One region of the Neorhizobium sp. PAMB6630 genome, then DNA from elsewhere that is predicted to be linked to it. Evidence: riboswitches for the same ligand, from Rfam matches in the RefSeq annotation. Region 1 holds a riboswitch; each other region holds the start of a gene.
What was found. Region 1 has a riboswitch for cobalamin ahead of AC4CWF_RS13280 (CbtB domain-containing protein). Riboswitches for the same ligand answer to the same signal wherever they lie in the genome.

Region 1 (5,239 bases):
AGGGCTGAAGCGACCGCCTCAGCCGCCCAGAACGCGGCAGGCCTTCACTGGCCCATCCGAAATTTCACCCGCCATGGCGCGACGGATATCGCGGCTGTTAAGGTGAAGGTTGCGGCCGGGGGCCAATTGAAGGCGCGCGATCTTGGCCATGGCCGCGGCTTCGAAATGCCGGCTTTCGCTGAGGAAAAGTTCAAGACAGGCCTGCGGGGAAAGGCTTTCTCCAGAAGACCGCAGGCAAAAGTGCGCGAAAGGCGAGCCGGTGGACAAGGCAGAGACTGCCCTGCCCCGGCACGCCAAACTGCAGGGCATCGAGATCATCGCGCCAGATGGCGGGGCGATCAGGATCGTTTTCGCTCACCGCGCCGCCTCGAAACGCTTCATCAGGAGCCCGCTCAGCGAACCGAGCAGCGCCCAGAACACAAGGCTCGTCAGCGTCGCTGCCACGATGAACTGGCGTTCCAGCCCAAGCGGGGCAAGCGCATGCTCGCCGTCTGGCGGCAGCGGTGCGCCGATGAGATGCGGTGCGGCAATCAGCGCAATGGCGGCGACAGCGGAAAACCCGTCACGACGAAACGCCAGCAGCGCGATACCGAGTGCGGTGGCAAAGGCCGTCGACAGCCACCAGATCTGGCGCGCGCCAAGATCGCCGGCGGGAGAACCCGGCAGTTCCGGCGGAAGCCCCACCATTGGCGCCAGCATGACAGAGGCAAAACCGGCCAGGCCGAAGAAAAGGCCCGTGCGCCAATCGATGGTTTTGGCAAGCCCGCCCTGGCTAGCGACAGACAGAAGCCCGCACAGCACCAGCGCATAACCGATGGCTGTCAGGATATTGGCGGCTGCCGTATAGGAGAGCCGTTCCAGCCCATCGGCCGGCGCCCATCCGTCTCCGTGGTCATGGCCTTCGTGATCATGGGCCTCCTGACCGTGACCATCGGCATGTTCATGCGGCGCCGTCCCGGCGGCATGGACGTGGGGGGCAGGGTTTTCTGTGGCGGGCGGCACGGCAACGGGTGCTGCTGCCGCTTGCGCGTGGTCATGGCCGGCGGCACCGGCGTTTTCATAGGTTTCGGCAGACAGAATGAGCGGCGTGGTGCCGACCATCTGCATCAGCGAGGCGGCAATACCGCTCACAATCCCCACCACAACGGCGGAGAAGACAATGGATCTGAACATGGAGATAACCTTTCCCGTGCGGGCAAAGCGCCTATGAACCGGACGATGTCCGGCAAGCGCGATACCCGATTTAAACGTGGCTGAACGACCTGATACTTTTCAGATGGAGCGCGCGTTAGTGGCAGGGAAAGGCGTTGGCGTGGCGCGTATCGTGGGCGGCGTTGTGTACGGCTTCCGCATGGGAAAAACCGACGAAGCCGACGATGAACAGGCCAAGTGCTACCGCAAAAACGGCCTGCAGCATGGATGTGGATTTCGCCGAAGTGCCGGCGGTGGATGTTTGGATCGACATGCAAAAACCCCTCGTTGCATATGCGTTGACGACAGGTGCGGCGGCAGGTCTCCTGGCTCGCGGGTCGCTGTTCAACAACCAGACCTTCCCGGTTTCCCAGTGGCCATAACAGTCGATGAACTCACCGCTCACAGTTGCGGGGGCAGCCACGAATGAGGCACTTCTCTCAATGCCCTATCGTGTTCCCTTTTCATCCCGACGGATCTTTCATCCGGCAGGAACCGTCACACGCTCTTCTTGTGGCCCGCCACCGGGGGCCTGTCAATACGCGTCGCAACCCTGGGGTTTCCTGGCTTTTGCGGATGTGTGGCGGCCATTGCCGTGGTCAATGCGAAGGAACCGCCTTCAGATAGGCAGCAATCGCCTCCAGATCGCTTTTGGGCAGGTGCGACAGGTTCTGTTGAACCTCCACCATGGAGCCGCCGGCGCTGTCGAATTCGGGGGTGAAGCCGGTTTCGAGATAATTGGCGATATCGCCCTCGCTCCAGCTGCCAATGGCCTTTCCGCCGGGGGTGATGTTGGGAATGCGCCCCTCGCCTTCCGGGTTCGGACCGCCTGCCAGCCACTGCCCGCTTTCAAAGCCGCCGAGCGCGTTGCGCGGGGTGTGGCATTCGCCGCAATGGCCGGGGCCCTCCACCAGATATTGCCCGCGCTTGACGGCATCGCTCGGGTTGTCGAGCGCGACGCGGGGTTCTGCACTGAAAAACAGCAGCTTCCAGCCGCCGAGCGTCACGCGTTGGTTGAAGGGGAAACCGAGTTCATGCGGCGGCGCAACATTGCGGCTTGCCGGCAGCGTCTTCAGGTAACCGAAGAGGTCGTTCACGTCCTCGCGCGTCATGCGCGCATAGGAACTGTAGGGGAAGGACGGATAAAGATGTTCACCCTTCGGGCCAACGCCCCGCGTCATCGCATCGCCAAACTGCGCCAGCGTCCAGCTGCCGATGCCAGCCTCTGGATCGGGTGAGATATTGGGGACGTGGAACGTGCCGAAAGCCGTTGGCAGCGCGCGACCGCCGGAGAGCACCTTCAGCTCCTCGCCCTTGGCATCCTTCGGCGCATGGCAACTGACGCAGCCGCCGGCCCAGAACAGGTGTTCGCCATTGGCCACGTCAGGCGCGCCGAGCCCTGCCCAATAATCGGCCGGATGCGGTGCGGGCCGCGTCAGCGCATAGGCTGCCGCGCCGCCCGCCACGACGGCAAAGACACCCGCCAGTGCGATTTTGGCCCATGTCGATGCCATGGCCGCTCCCCGTTCATGTTCTTAAAAACCCGAATGCCCAAAAAACCGCCGCACGACATGATGCCGGGCGGCGATCATAAAAGGCTGCGCTTAGCGCTTCAGACGATAGGCCTGGTGACAGGTGCCGCAATCGGCGCCCAGCGTCTGCATGGCCTGCCCCACGGCTGCCTGATCGGCGGGCATGGAGGCCAGAACCGTTTCGGCATCGGATGACAGTTTCATCGACTTCGCCTTGAAGTCATCCATGTTCTGCCAGATGGCCGGCGATGCCGCCGTTTCCATGCCCGTTTCGGAACCGGCCGGAAAATGGTTGGGGAAATCCTTGGCGGACGCGCTGATCGTGGAAAGCGCCGTCTTCACGGTGGCTGCATCATAAGGCTTCTGGCCCTTGGCAATCGCGCCAAGTTCACCCATCGAACCGCCGATCTTCTTCATCAGCGCCTTGCGCTCGGTTTGCGGCTCGCCGGCGGCAAACACCACGCCGGCGCCAAGACAGAGGGCCAGGACGGCCGTGGATACCCGTTTCAAATTCATGCTCATTCTCCCCTTGTCGCAGGCCATGGAGGCACCGCACGCTGATATGTCGGCGCCATGATTACATCGTATGCATTTGAGAGAAATGACATTTTTCTGCTCACACAGAGATGTGAACAGCTGCGGCAAAAGGCAGCGCAAGGCCTGTCGTGCCCGGGTGTTTCAGCCTATGCGGCCGATTGGCCGATGGCCTGCATCCCGGCGTTGATGGTGGCACCGGTAATGGTGGCGCGTGACAGATGCCGGCTTTCCTCGCGCCCATAACCGGTAATGGCAATGTGGTCGGCATGAACATCCACCACCGCAAAGGCGGTCTGCCGTTCGGTATCCACCATGCCGCGAAAATTGACGAACCAGCAGGAGCCGGCTCTTGCCACGCCGCCCGCATGATAATGCCCGCAGAGATAGGCAATCACCTGCGGCGAGGACGACAGCAGATCGGAAAGCGCGCCGCTATCCCAAAGATTATGATCGCCTGCTGGATAAAGCGGAAAGTGCCCCATGACGATGACCGGCCGGCCCGAAGCTTCCGCAGCCTTCAGCTCTCTGGCGATCCAGTTGAACTGGCGCTCAGAGATGCCGCCGTTCCACTCCATGGCATTGATCGCGCCCCTGCTGCGCAGTCCATCCAGCCGGGCCTTTGCCTTAGCATGCCGCGCGGGATCACCAGCCGTTGCAAACAGGCTTTCCTCGCCGCCATCGATGACAAGGAAACTGATGCCAGCGCGGGTAAAGGCATAATAGGGTGCGGGCATGCCGAGCCGATCGAATACCGCGCCAATCTTCTCCGGTGCGACGAGAAAATCATGGTTACCGGGCAGGAACAGGCATTCGTGGCGCGAGCGGCCAAAAATCTCGAGCGGCGCATCAAAGCTTGCAAAATCCCGGTCGATGAGGTCGCCGAGCGTCATCACGAAAGACAGATCCTCCCCCTCGAAGGTGGCGATCGCTTCGGCAAGCTTGCCAAGGCTGTTTCGAAAATGCCGGTCGAGAACCGTATTCGGCTCGAGATCGGCATATTGCGGGTCGGCGATCACGCCGAAGCGGAGGAGCGGCTGATTTGGCATGATTTTGCCAATAGCGGCATGGCGTGACAGGGGAATGACAGGGGTGGGCTGTGGACGGGCGGCGGCGGCGCGAATAGCAGTGGGTGGCGGACGGCAGCGCGAGTGGCCCCCTCATCCGCCTGCCGGCACCTTGTAACTTCCCAATAGCCGCATTTGGGTGTGTAATGCCCAATGCGGTGGCGGATGGGAGACCGACAAACCTTTGGGACACCAAGCCCGTGGGAGAGCAAGGGTCTTCGTCCGCCGTTCCATCGAACCCGAACAGTCGCCAGGACCGCTTGCGCAGGCAAAGTCCGTTTAGGCAAGGATGGGAAAAGATGGATATCGTTGTTGGGATCGATGTTTCGAAGGATCGTCTGGATATCGCCGTGGCGCCATCCGGTGTGACGTTTGCGGTGGAAAATACGCATGCGGGCGTCGAAGATCTGGTCTCGCGACTGCAATCGATCAAAGCCAATGCCGTTGCCATGGAAGCAACCGGCGGGTTTGAGATGCTGGCGGTGGCGGCGCTGTCTTCGGCGGGCTTTGCCGTCCTCGTGGTCAATCCGGCGCAGGTGCGTTCTTATGCCAATGCGATCGGCCGTCGCGCCAAGACAGATCCGATCGATGCGGCAGTGATTGCCGCTTTCGTGATTGCGACCAAGCCAGAGCTGAGACCGCTCAAAGACTTGGAAACCCAGGCTTTGTCGGCACTTGTGGCCCGCAGGCGGCAGATCGTCCAGATGATCGTGGCTGAGGAAAACCGGGCGCGCATGGTTCTGGCGAAAGAGGCCCAGAAGAGCATTACGCGGTTGCTGAAAGCCCTCAAGCGCGAGTTGGAAAGTCTCGACGCCGATCTCGATGAACATATCCGCAGGTCGCCGCTGTGGCGGGTGCGCGAGCAGCTACTGACATCGGTGCCGGGGGTGGGGGCCGCCACCGCTCGCACGCTGC
Region 2 (5,239 bases), 1.3 Mb from region 1:
AAGAAGCAGCACAAGATCGGCATCGGCTGGAAGAACCTCCCCCGGTCTTACCCGCACAAGCTCCACCTGTGGTTCGGCATCCAGCGGATCGAGATCATCGAAATTGGATACATGCGGCAGGATCGGCACGGCAATGCGGAGTTTGGTGCCGACCTTTGCGGCGGGTCTGGATTGAAGCGCCAGCGCATCCTCGGCCGGAAGACTTGTGGCTTCGGCAAAATGCGGCAGGAGGCCGATGGGTGCCCAGCCGGTAAAACCCTCAATCATCGTCATGCCCTCGGCAAACAGCGTCGGGTCACCGCGAAAGCGGTTGACGATAAAGGCGCGGATCATCGCGGCATCTTGCGGCTCCAGCACCAGTTTCGTGCCGGCAAGGCTTGCGATCACGCCGCCGCGGTCGATATCACCGATCAGCACCACCGGCACGTCGGCGGCCCGCGCAAAACCCATATTGGCAATGTCATTGCGCCGCAGGTTCACCTCCGATGCGCTGCCCGCCCCCTCCACCAGCACCAGATCGGCCTCGGCTTTCAGGCGGGAAAAGCTGTCGAGCACGCGCGGCATCAGGCCGGCCTTGATCTCCTGGTATTCGGCAGCCTTGGCATTGCCTTCCACACGGCCCTGCACCACCAGCTGCGCGCCAACCTCGCTCTGGGGTTTCAGAAGCACCGGGTTCATGTGGACGGAAAGCGGCGCCCGCGCCGCACGCGCCTGCAGCGCCTGCGCCCGGCCAATTTCGCCGCCATCGGCGGTCACCGCCGCATTGTTCGACATGTTCTGCGGCTTGAACGGCAGAACACGAAGCCCGCGCAGGGTGAACGCACGCGCAAGCCCCGCCACGATGAGCGATTTGCCGACATCCGAACCGGTGCCCTGGAACATCAATGCCTTGGCGGGTCGTTGCTGCGTCATCAGAACTCGATCCCGGCCTGCGCCTTCACGCCTGCCTTGAAGTGATGTTTCACCAGCGTCATCTCGGTCACCATGTCGGCGGCCTCGATGAGCGCAGGCTTGGCATTGCGCCCGGTGACGATGACATGCAGGTCCGGCCGGCGGGCTGAGAGATCGGCAATCACCCGCTCGAGATCGAGGTAATCGTAGCGCAGTGCAATGTTCAACTCGTCGAGGATCAAGAGGCCGACGTCAGGCTCGGCCATCATCTCCAGCGCCTTGTCCCAGGCGCGTTCGGCGGCGGCCACGTCGCGTTTCAGGTCCTGCGTGTCCCAGGTAAAACCCTCGCCCATCGTGTGCCAGATCATCCGGTCGCCAAACGCCTGCAGCGCCACGCGCTCGCCCGTATCCCAGGCACCCTTGATGAATTGCACCACCGCCACCTTGCGGCCATGGCCGAGCATGCGCAGCGCAAGCCCGAAGGCTGCCGTCGATTTGCCCTTGCCGGGGCCGGTATTGACGATCAGCAGACCCTTTTCGAGGGTCTTTTCCGCCACTTCCGCATCCTGCACGGCCTTGCGGTTTTCCATCTTGCGGCGGTGGCGTTCGGCCTCGCGTTCGTCGATTTCCTTCATCAGGCTCTCCTGGCGCATCCTCGGGAGGCGGGACTATAGTCGAACCTTTTCCCGCGGCAATGCCTTGCGCGCTGCCATTGACACGCAAGCGGCTAAGCGCATAGTGACAGGGACAACGGTCTTTTCCCGGCAACGGGGAAAGCTAAGAGGGAACGTGGTGCGGTTTTTCAAAAACCTAAACCACGGCTGCCCCCGCAACTGTAAGCGGGTAGTCCGGCGCATCAGGCCACTGAAGGCAACTTCGGGAAGGCGGCGCACGGGCGACGATCCGCGAGCCAGGAGACCTGCCGTTGACGACAGATGATCCAGCCGGGCGGGGTGCTCCGGAACGGATAGTTTTCGAAAGACAGGGGGGCGCCGAGGGCAGCCTTCCGTGTCTGCACCCCGCTATCGTTTGACAGGCCGTTCAGGCACATCGGTAAAGGTGGGGTGACAGTGGATTTATCAGCACGAAACGAGCGTCCAGAGACGGCGGATATCCCCGTCCGTGCGGTTATCGTGCATGTCTGCGAAACCTGCCGCAGCGCCACGCAAGACCCGGCAGCCCCCCGTGAGGGCGCCGTGCTGGCACAAAACCTTGCTCACCATAACGAACCCGGCATCGAGGTGAAGAGTGTTGCCTGCCTTGCCAATTGCAAGCGGGGCCTCAGCGCCAGCATCCAGAGCAGCACCGGCTGGAGCTATATTTTCGGTGATCTCACCACCGAGAGCGGCGAGGATCTTCTCATGGGCGCGCGCCTGCTTGCCGGCTCGGCCGATGGGCTGATGCCGTGGAAAGGCCGCCCGGACAGCCTGAAACGCGGCATGATTGCCCGCATTCCGCCGTTTCCGCCCGTTCAATCCCAGAACCAGAAGCCTTGAAGGACGATCCCATGACCTCTTCCCTCGCCCGCATTCCCTGCACGGTTGTCACCGGCTTTCTCGGCGCCGGCAAAACCACGCTGCTTGCCCAGGCGCTGCAGAACATCAAGGGCAAGCGGCTTGCCATCATCGTCAACGAGTTCGGTGATGTCGGCATCGATGGCGAGATCCTGAAAAGCTGCGGCATCGAAAACTGCCCCGAAGACAACATCATTGAGCTGGCGAACGGCTGCATCTGCTGCACGGTGGCCGATGATTTCGTGCCGGCGATCGACCGCATTCTGGCGATGGAACCGAAGGTGGATCATATCCTGATCGAAACCTCCGGCCTTGCACTGCCGAAGCCCCTGATCCAGGCCTTCCAGTGGCCGAGCGTCAAAAGCCGCGTGACCGTGGATGGCGTGATCGCCGTTGTGGACGGGCTGGCGCTGGCCGAAGGCCGCGTGGCCGACGACATGGAGGCACTGGCGGCGCAGCGGGTCAACGACGACGCGCTCGACCATGACGACCCCGTCGAGGAAGTGTTCGAAGACCAGATTGCCTGCGCCGATCTCGTCATTCTCACCAAGGCCGATCTTCTTTCCGCTGCCGATCTGGAAAAGGCCCGCGCCCATGTGAGCGCCCACCTGCCGCGTGCGGTGCGCATCGTCAATTCTGAAAAGGGCGCGGTCGATCCGGCCGTGTTCATCGGCCTCGGGCTTGCCGTCGAGGACGACATCGAGAACCGCAAGACGCATCACGATGATGAACTGGACCACGAGCACGACGATTTCGACAGCTTTGTTCTTGATATCTCCGCAATTTCTGATCCCGAAAGCCTCAGCCGGCGCATTGCCGATGTGACGGCGGCCGAAAAGGTACTGCGCATCAAGGGTTATGTGGAAGTAAAGGGCAAGCCTATGCGGCTTCTGGTGCAGGCCGTCGGCCCGCGCGTGAACCATTATTTTGACCGCGCCTGGGGTGTCGGCGAAGACCGTCGTTCGCGCCTTGTCGTGATCGGCGAAAAGGGCATCGATGCCGCCCGAATCGGACAAATATTGGCGGCCTGATGCACATCCTTGCCACCACATCCTCGTCGCTCGACGATCTGATCGAACCGGTCGATCTCAACCAGACGCCGGGCGATGTGGTGGTGCTGTCCTTTACCGACAGCGACCTGAACGGCATGGCATCCGCCTGGGACAGGCTGTCGCGCGCAGACCTGTCGCTGCGCCTTGCCCAGCTTTCAGACCTGCGCCACCCGATGTCCGTCGATCTCTGGATCGACAAGGTCGCCCGCCATGCACGGGTGCTGATGGTGCGCGTGCTCGGCGGTTATGACCGCTGGCGTTACGGGGTCGAAGAGCTTTCGCATCTGGCGCGCCGGAACAAAATTCCCCTCATTCTTCTGCCCGGTGAATGCAGCGAGACGGACGACCGCCTGACGGCCGCCTCCACCGTATCCACCGACGAGATCACCCGCCTCCTCGCCTTCTTCCGCGAGGGCGGGCCTGACAATCTCGACCGGCTGGCGACAAGTCTTTTCGCGCTGGCAGATGGTCGAGGCGACGTGCGGCCGGTGGCTGAGGCCGTGCCAAAACTTGGCTTTTACCGGCCCGGCCACGGCGTGGTCTCCCTTCCAGAGGCGCTGGAGGGTTTGGCGGGCAAAAAAATCCTGCCGCTCCTGTTTTACCGTTCCATGCTGCTTGCCGGCGATATCGCCCCCATCGATGCGCTGTCGCAAGCGCTTGCCGCGCGCGGCTTTGCGCCGCTTCCTGTCTTCGTGCCGGGGCTGAAGGATGCGGGAACCCTCACCTTCCTCCACGAGACGTTGTCGCGCCTTGAGCCTGCCGCGATCATCACCGCGACAGCCTTTGCCAGCCACGCGGAACCGGACGGAAAAACCCTGTTCGACCGGCTCGGCGTGCCGGTTTTTCAGGCTGTCATCGCCACCACAAAACGCGAGGCCTGGATCGGCAGCCAGCGCGGGCTCGGACCCTCGGATCTGGCCATGCATGTGGTGCTGCCGGAACTGGATGGGCGCATACTGGCCGGCGTGCTCTCCTTCAAGGCCGAGCGCGAAGGCGACACGGCCTATGGTTTTTCGGGCTTTGCCAACCGCCCGGAGCCCGACCGGGTGGAGGCCGTGGCAGACCGCATCGCCCGGCATCTGGCGCTTCAGCAGACGCCGCGGGCTGAGCGCCGGATCGTCATCCTGATGCCGGATTATCCGGGCGCTGCCGGCCGCACCGGTTATGCGGTCGGTCTGGATGTGCCGGAAAGCGTGCGGCAGATGCTCATTCAGTTAGCCGGGCAAGGATATGGCGTTTCGGATATTCCCGACACGGCAAAGGCGCTGATGGACCGGATCCTGACCGGATCGCAGCACCTCGCCCGCGACGATTATGCGCGCTATCTCGCCACCCTGCCGGACGACGCCAAAAATGCCGTCACCGCCACCTGGGGCGAACCGCAGGCGGACGAAGCGTTTGGGCCAGATGGCTTTTCCTTCCACGCCGCCCGTTTCGGCAATATCACGGTCGCCCTTGCACCAGATCGCGGCCGCGAAGCTGACCGGCGCACCGATTATCACGATCCGGCCCGCCCGCCGCGCCATGCGCTGATCGCCTTCGGAGCCTGGATGCAGCGCGATCTGAAGGCCCATGCCATCGTGCATGTTGGCGCCCATGGCACGCTGGAATGGCTGCCGGGCAAGACGGTGGCGCTGACGAAAAGCTGCTTTCCAGACCTTGTTACCGGGCATCTGCCGGTGATCTATCCCTTTATCGTGTCCAATCCCGGCGAGGCGGCGGTTGCCAAACGGCGGATTGCAGCGCTGACCCTTGGCCATCTGCCGCCGATCCTTGCCGAAG
Region 3 (5,239 bases), on a different replicon from region 1:
AGTCAGATCGAGATGACGCACCAGATCGAGAAGGCCGATCTGGTGGCCGATGTCGAGATGGTTTGTCGGTTCGTCCAGCACCAGAAGCCTTGGCGCCTGGGCAAGCGCGCGTGCAATGTGCAGGCGCTGGCGCTCGCCACCGGAGAGCGTGTGCCACTGGCGCGCGGAAAGATGCGCCATACCGACATCTTTCAGCGCTGCATCGACAATCGCATCATCGTTTTGCGACCACGGCGACGATAGTCCGAGATAGGGCGTGCGGCCAAGCTCCACCGCCTGGCGCGCCGTCATGCGCTCGGATGTATCGGCCTGCTGTTCCACCAGCGCCAGACGCCTTGCGAGATCGCGCCGGGCAAGTTTTGCAAGCGGTTCCCTGTCCAGGGTGACCGTGCCGGTGCGCGGCTTGCGCAGCCCGCAGAGCATGGAAATCAGGCTCGTCTTGCCCGATCCGTTCGGCCCGATAATGCCGAAAAATTCGCCGGATGCGACGGTGAACGAGACATCACGCACGAGCATGTTGCCGCCGCTGACCAGCGAGAGATTGTCTGCCTCGACCTTCAAAGACTTGCCCTCCGCTGGCTCATGATGAGGGCAAAGGCGGGGGCGCCAAAAAGCGCCGTCACCACGCCGATTGGCAGCACCTGACCCTGGATGAGAATACGCGACAGAACGTCTGCCGCAATCATGAAGATGGCGCCGACGATGGCGGCGGCCGGCAGAAGAACGCCGTGGCGCACGCCGACCAGCATGCGGGTGGCATGCGGAATGACCAGCCCGACAAACCCGATGGAGCCGACCAGCGACACCATGACCGCCGTCATCATCGCCGTCGTTGCAATGAGGATGACGGTAACCCGGCGCACCGGAATGCCAAGCGAGGCGGCCGATTCCTTGCCGAAGGCAAAGGCATCCAGCGCGCGGGCCTGCCCCAGGCAGATGACAAGGCCGACGATTGCCACCGGCAGTGCCAGCGTCACATCCGGCCAGCGCACACCTGAGAGGTTGCCGAGCAGCCAGAACATGATGCCGCGCGCCTGTTCGGCATTGGCAGCTTTCGTCACGACAAAGGAGGTCAGCGCGTGAAAGAGCTGCGAGCCTGCAATACCCGCCAGAATGATGGCGGCCGAGCCGCGCCCGGCACGCATGGCCAAGAGGCTGACCAGCACAAAGGCGATGACGGCGCCGGCAAAGGCGCCGAGCGGCAGGCCGATCATGCCGCCGCCGAGCCCCAAGATCGCAACCGATACCGCGCCGGTGGACGCACCGGCGGAAATGCCGAGCACGTAAGGGTCGGCCAGCGGATTGCGCAGCAGCGACTGCAGCACGACGCCAGACAAGGAGAGCGCCGCCCCGCAGCAGGCGGCCACCACCACACGCGACAGCCGGTAGCTCCACACGATGCCTTCATCGATGGCATCAAGCGGGTAACCGGCGCCGAACAGGCGGTTGGCGGCAGTTTTCGCCACCACCTCGAACGGAATTGCCGTTTCGCCGATGGCGGCTCCAAACCAGAGCGCGAGTAGAAGGGCAGCAAGGGCAGCACAGGCTGCCCCCACCGCCATGCGCGTGCGGCTGTGCTTCAACGCGAAAGGCCCGCCTTGGCAATCGCATCGGCCAGAACCTCGATGCCATCGATGGTGCGGATGGTCGGGTTCATCGTCTGCGCGTCCATTTCCACCACATGACCGGCCTTCACCGTCGGCATCAGGCTGACAACCGGATCCTTCTGCAGGAAGGCCGTCTTGACGGCGATGTCATCGGCGGGATAACGGCGCCGTTCCATGCGGGCGGTGACGATGATCGACGGGTTGGCCCGTGCAATCGTTTCCCAGCCGACGGTTGGCCATTCCTCGTCGCTGTCGATGACGTTTTCTATGCCGAGCGCCTTCATGATGTAGCCCGGCGCACCGTTCTTGCCGGCCACATAAGGGTCTGCGGCAAGCGTTGCGCTGGAAAACCAGAAGACGGCCGATAGTTTTGACGTGGCGCCTGCCACCTTGGCGCGGGCGGCCTGTTCGCGCGCCACAAGATCGGCCACCACCTGCTCGCCGCGATCTTGAACGTTAAAGATCCGGGCGAGGTCGCGGATTTCCTGGTAGATCAGGTCCATGCTGAAGGCTTCTGCCCGCACACCGTCGCCGCCGGAGGAATTGTCCTTGCCGATGCAATCCGACGGCGAGGTGTAGACCGGCACGCCGAGATCCTCAAACTGAGCAATCGAGCCGACGGTGCCCTTTGGCCCGACATGCCACTGGAACTGCACCGTGACGAGATCGGGCTTTGTGGCGATGACGCTTTCAAAGCTCGGGTCGTTATCGGCAAGGCGCGGCACGGCCGCATTGGCCTCCTCATAACCCTTCAGCACCGGCCCCAGCCAGACGGCCGTGCCAACCACTGTCTTGGAGAGACCGAGCATATAGAGAATTTCCGTCGTGCTTTGTCCGAGCGACACGGCCCTTTCCGGCGTTTTTGAAAAGGTAATCTGTCGCCCGCAGTTCTGGAGCGTCAGCGGATAGGTGGTTTCAGTGGCTAAAGCGCCCGAAGCGACAAATGTGGCGGCAAGGCCGGCAAAAAGCTGCAAAGCCGGTACGGCCCGGCGCAGCAACTGCGTCATGCTGGAAATCATTGGTCAAACCCTGTCAGTGTATGGCCGTCAAACGGACCTGCGATAAGGCACCTCGGCTGCAGCCAGCCTCGGTGAACGGATGTCTGGCGTTTGGGGCGCTTGAGGGTTCGACATGCGGTGCTCGCAAAAGCGAGTGTCATTCATTGTCAGCTCCTGTTCCGGGCATCCCCGCCCGTGACGTTGGACTTCAGTGCGATGGCAGGTCTCCTGGCTCACGGTTAGCGCTTCTCATCTGCCTTCCCGCACGCTTTTGTCGTGCAGTGGCATGGCGCCTTTATCAGGCGCCACAAGGATGATCGGCATCCGCTTACAGTTGCGGGGGCAGCCACGGCTTTGGACCCCAAATGGGCTCTGCACCGTGTTCCCTATTAATCCCCTCGTCCGGAAAGCCGGATTGGGGAACCATCAACGACCAGTTAAGCTGCCATACAACACCGCGTCAAGGCGCAGCATGACCGCAAAACGATCTGCCTTCGTTATGTAATGTAATATCGTTACGTCTAGAGGCGCGCAAGTGTTTTGTCCAGAGGGTTTCCCGGATTTTGCACAGGAGCGGCTTTGCCCGCTTGGTGCGTGCTGACAGCGAATCGCCAGCCGGCAGCGTGGTTCAGACCGGCGATGCTCATGACGAGCGCCTTCGACCTATCGGAAATTGTGACATGGCGTCCGGTCCCTGCCGCCTGGCGGGTTTGGCGATGGTCGATCCCCGCCGGAAGGATGCGGGCATCCCGTCGCGGCTACGGGGATCGTCAGTTGCGGGTTTGCAAGCGCTCTAGGGTGCTCAACTCTTGCCCGCTCCATAATGGATCGGTGATCACGGTAGCGCGGCAAAATTTGCCCCTTTTCGGGACGGGCGCGTCGGAAACGGTTCTTGCATGTTTTTCTTCCGTCCCGTTTTGGAGCGATACCGGAAAGAAATACTAGCGCCTGCGCCGGATCTTCTGCCATGTCGCGGTGCGACGTTACGGCAAACCGCTGTTTGCCTTGTTCTTGTCTCATTTGCAGGCGAATCTGTCGTCAGATATAGTGTTGCGGTAAAAGCTGAGCGGGTGCTTCGCCGAGCGAAATGAGCGGCGCGACACTCCTTTTGTTCTTCGCCGTGATGGACTGGAGCCAGGGTGCGGTGCGGCCTTTTGGCCCTGCCTCGGGTCCGTTTATGCGCAGTCATGAATATGTTTTAACTGGCTTTTCATTTAGGGATCAATGCGCTAGATCGCCGCTGACGCTGATTTGCTTCGTCGACCGGCGCCTATCGCTCATTGCTTGATGTGTGAGTTGCGGTGTCGCGCATTGTTCGTCTGCGTCGCTCTTTGCAATCCCGATTGCGGGGTTGGCTGGCAACAAAGTTTCAGGCGGCAGACAAATTCTGCCGTTCTGTGTCGGTATACAGTTTGTGGCTTGAAATATATGATTTTTCCACTTTCGGCGCCGTGCCTATTCAGTGCCCAAGGTACAAAAAATGCGCAGAAAGCTTGATTTCACTATAAGTGTTACCATTGACAATAATGCGATAAATCTTGTAAAAATAACTCGCGTTTTGTTGGAACCCAGAATTCATAAAACACTGAAAAATTAACGACTTCTTAATACAAGACACCGTCGGAAAAAGGGATCCCTTTATGCAGGGTGAAATCAGCTATGATAGCTGTAATCCGGGGTATGGCGATGCGGTAGAATTTCTGCGCAAGCGCTCCTCGGACCGGGATGAGCTCGATATCGTTGGTTCCTCGAACGGTGTATTCAGGCCGTTCATCAACGAAGTGGGTAACGCTTCTTGCTATGCCGGTGGCGTTGCAGGATGCGTGTACATGATCAGCTGGAGGGCGCTTTGATGAATGCGACCGCCGCCATGTGCATTACTATCGATAATCTCGGAGATATTTCCGCGCATTTCGGCGAGGGTGTCGCCGGCCGCGTGCTGGCGGAAGTCGCCCGCCGCCTGGAGCGTTCGATGGACGCGCCGTTCAGCATTGAGAGCTGGGGCGTGGCCGCTCCGCTCGAGTGCTGCAATGGTATGCCGAGCTGGTCGCGCGTCAACGAGGCCATGTGTGCCGCGGCCGCCCTGCCCATATCGGTTGGTTATAACCGTATCGTTGTTGCTCTCAGCTGCCGCAATTCGGCGCCCGAAACCTCGGAAGCCCTGCATACGGCCTCGCAGGTCAGCGCTCAGGAATACCGCATCGACATGAGTGCGGCGGCGATTGCTTATGAAGCGCTGTTCAATGCGCGCTTTGCGCTGGTGGAGCAGCCCGTCTGCAGTGCAACCGACGCTGCAAACCTGCTTTATTCGGAATGCGTCGTGCGCCTGTCGGACGAAGATGGCCGCGTTGTCATGCCTGGCGTTTACGCGCCGGCACTGGAGCGTCTTGGTCTGACGCAGGTGTTTGATCGCCGCATCGCCCAGGCTGTGATCGCGGAACTGTGCCGCCGGCCCGACGCGGTGCTGGGATGCAATATGTCAGCGTTGTCAGCCTCGGAGGATCTGTGGTGGCGGCTGGTTTTCCCGCGCCTGGTGCGCGAGGCCGGCATCGGTCACCGCATGGTCATCGAGATCTCGGAATCGGGGCGTCCCTACAGCTTCGAGGCGGTGGTGGAGTTCGTGTCGCATATTCA

Region 2: linked by a shared signal. The riboswitch ahead of AC4CWF_RS00910 (DUF1636 family protein) and the one ahead of AC4CWF_RS13280 (CbtB domain-containing protein) in region 1 are both predicted to bind cobalamin.
Region 3: linked by a shared signal. The riboswitch ahead of AC4CWF_RS21275 (ABC transporter substrate-binding protein) and the one ahead of AC4CWF_RS13280 (CbtB domain-containing protein) in region 1 are both predicted to bind cobalamin.

The regions. Positions count from the first base shown of each region.
Region 1 is NZ_CM177836.1:2,762,268-2,767,506, forward strand. It holds gene AC4CWF_RS13260 (type 1 glutamine amidotransferase family protein) at 1-8, shown strand, start outside; gene AC4CWF_RS13265 (hypothetical protein) at 19-150, opposite strand; gene AC4CWF_RS13270 (hypothetical protein) at 191-358, opposite strand; gene AC4CWF_RS13275 (CbtA family protein) at 355-1,179, opposite strand; gene AC4CWF_RS13280 (CbtB domain-containing protein) at 1,289-1,465, opposite strand; cobalamin riboswitch at 1,491-1,706, opposite strand; gene AC4CWF_RS13285 (c-type cytochrome) at 1,791-2,705, opposite strand; gene AC4CWF_RS13290 (c-type cytochrome) at 2,796-3,239, opposite strand; gene AC4CWF_RS13295 (metallophosphoesterase) at 3,407-4,306, opposite strand; gene AC4CWF_RS13300 (IS110 family RNA-guided transposase) at 4,624-5,239, shown strand, end outside.
Region 2 is NZ_CM177836.1:198,578-203,816, reverse strand. It holds gene AC4CWF_RS00920 (cobyric acid synthase) at 1-912, opposite strand, end outside; gene cobO (cob(I)yrinic acid a,c-diamide adenosyltransferase) at 912-1,526, opposite strand; cobalamin riboswitch at 1,626-1,832, shown strand; gene AC4CWF_RS00910 (DUF1636 family protein) at 1,962-2,387, shown strand; gene cobW (cobalamin biosynthesis protein CobW) at 2,399-3,436, shown strand; gene cobN (cobaltochelatase subunit CobN) at 3,436-5,239, shown strand, end outside.
Region 3 is NZ_JBZAYV010000002.1:547,085-552,323, reverse strand. It holds gene AC4CWF_RS21285 (ABC transporter ATP-binding protein) at 1-561, opposite strand, end outside; gene AC4CWF_RS21280 (FecCD family ABC transporter permease) at 558-1,562, opposite strand; gene AC4CWF_RS21275 (ABC transporter substrate-binding protein) at 1,580-2,614, opposite strand; cobalamin riboswitch at 2,807-3,048, opposite strand; gene AC4CWF_RS21270 (hypothetical protein) at 4,246-4,458, shown strand; gene AC4CWF_RS21265 (EAL domain-containing protein) at 4,458-5,239, shown strand, end outside.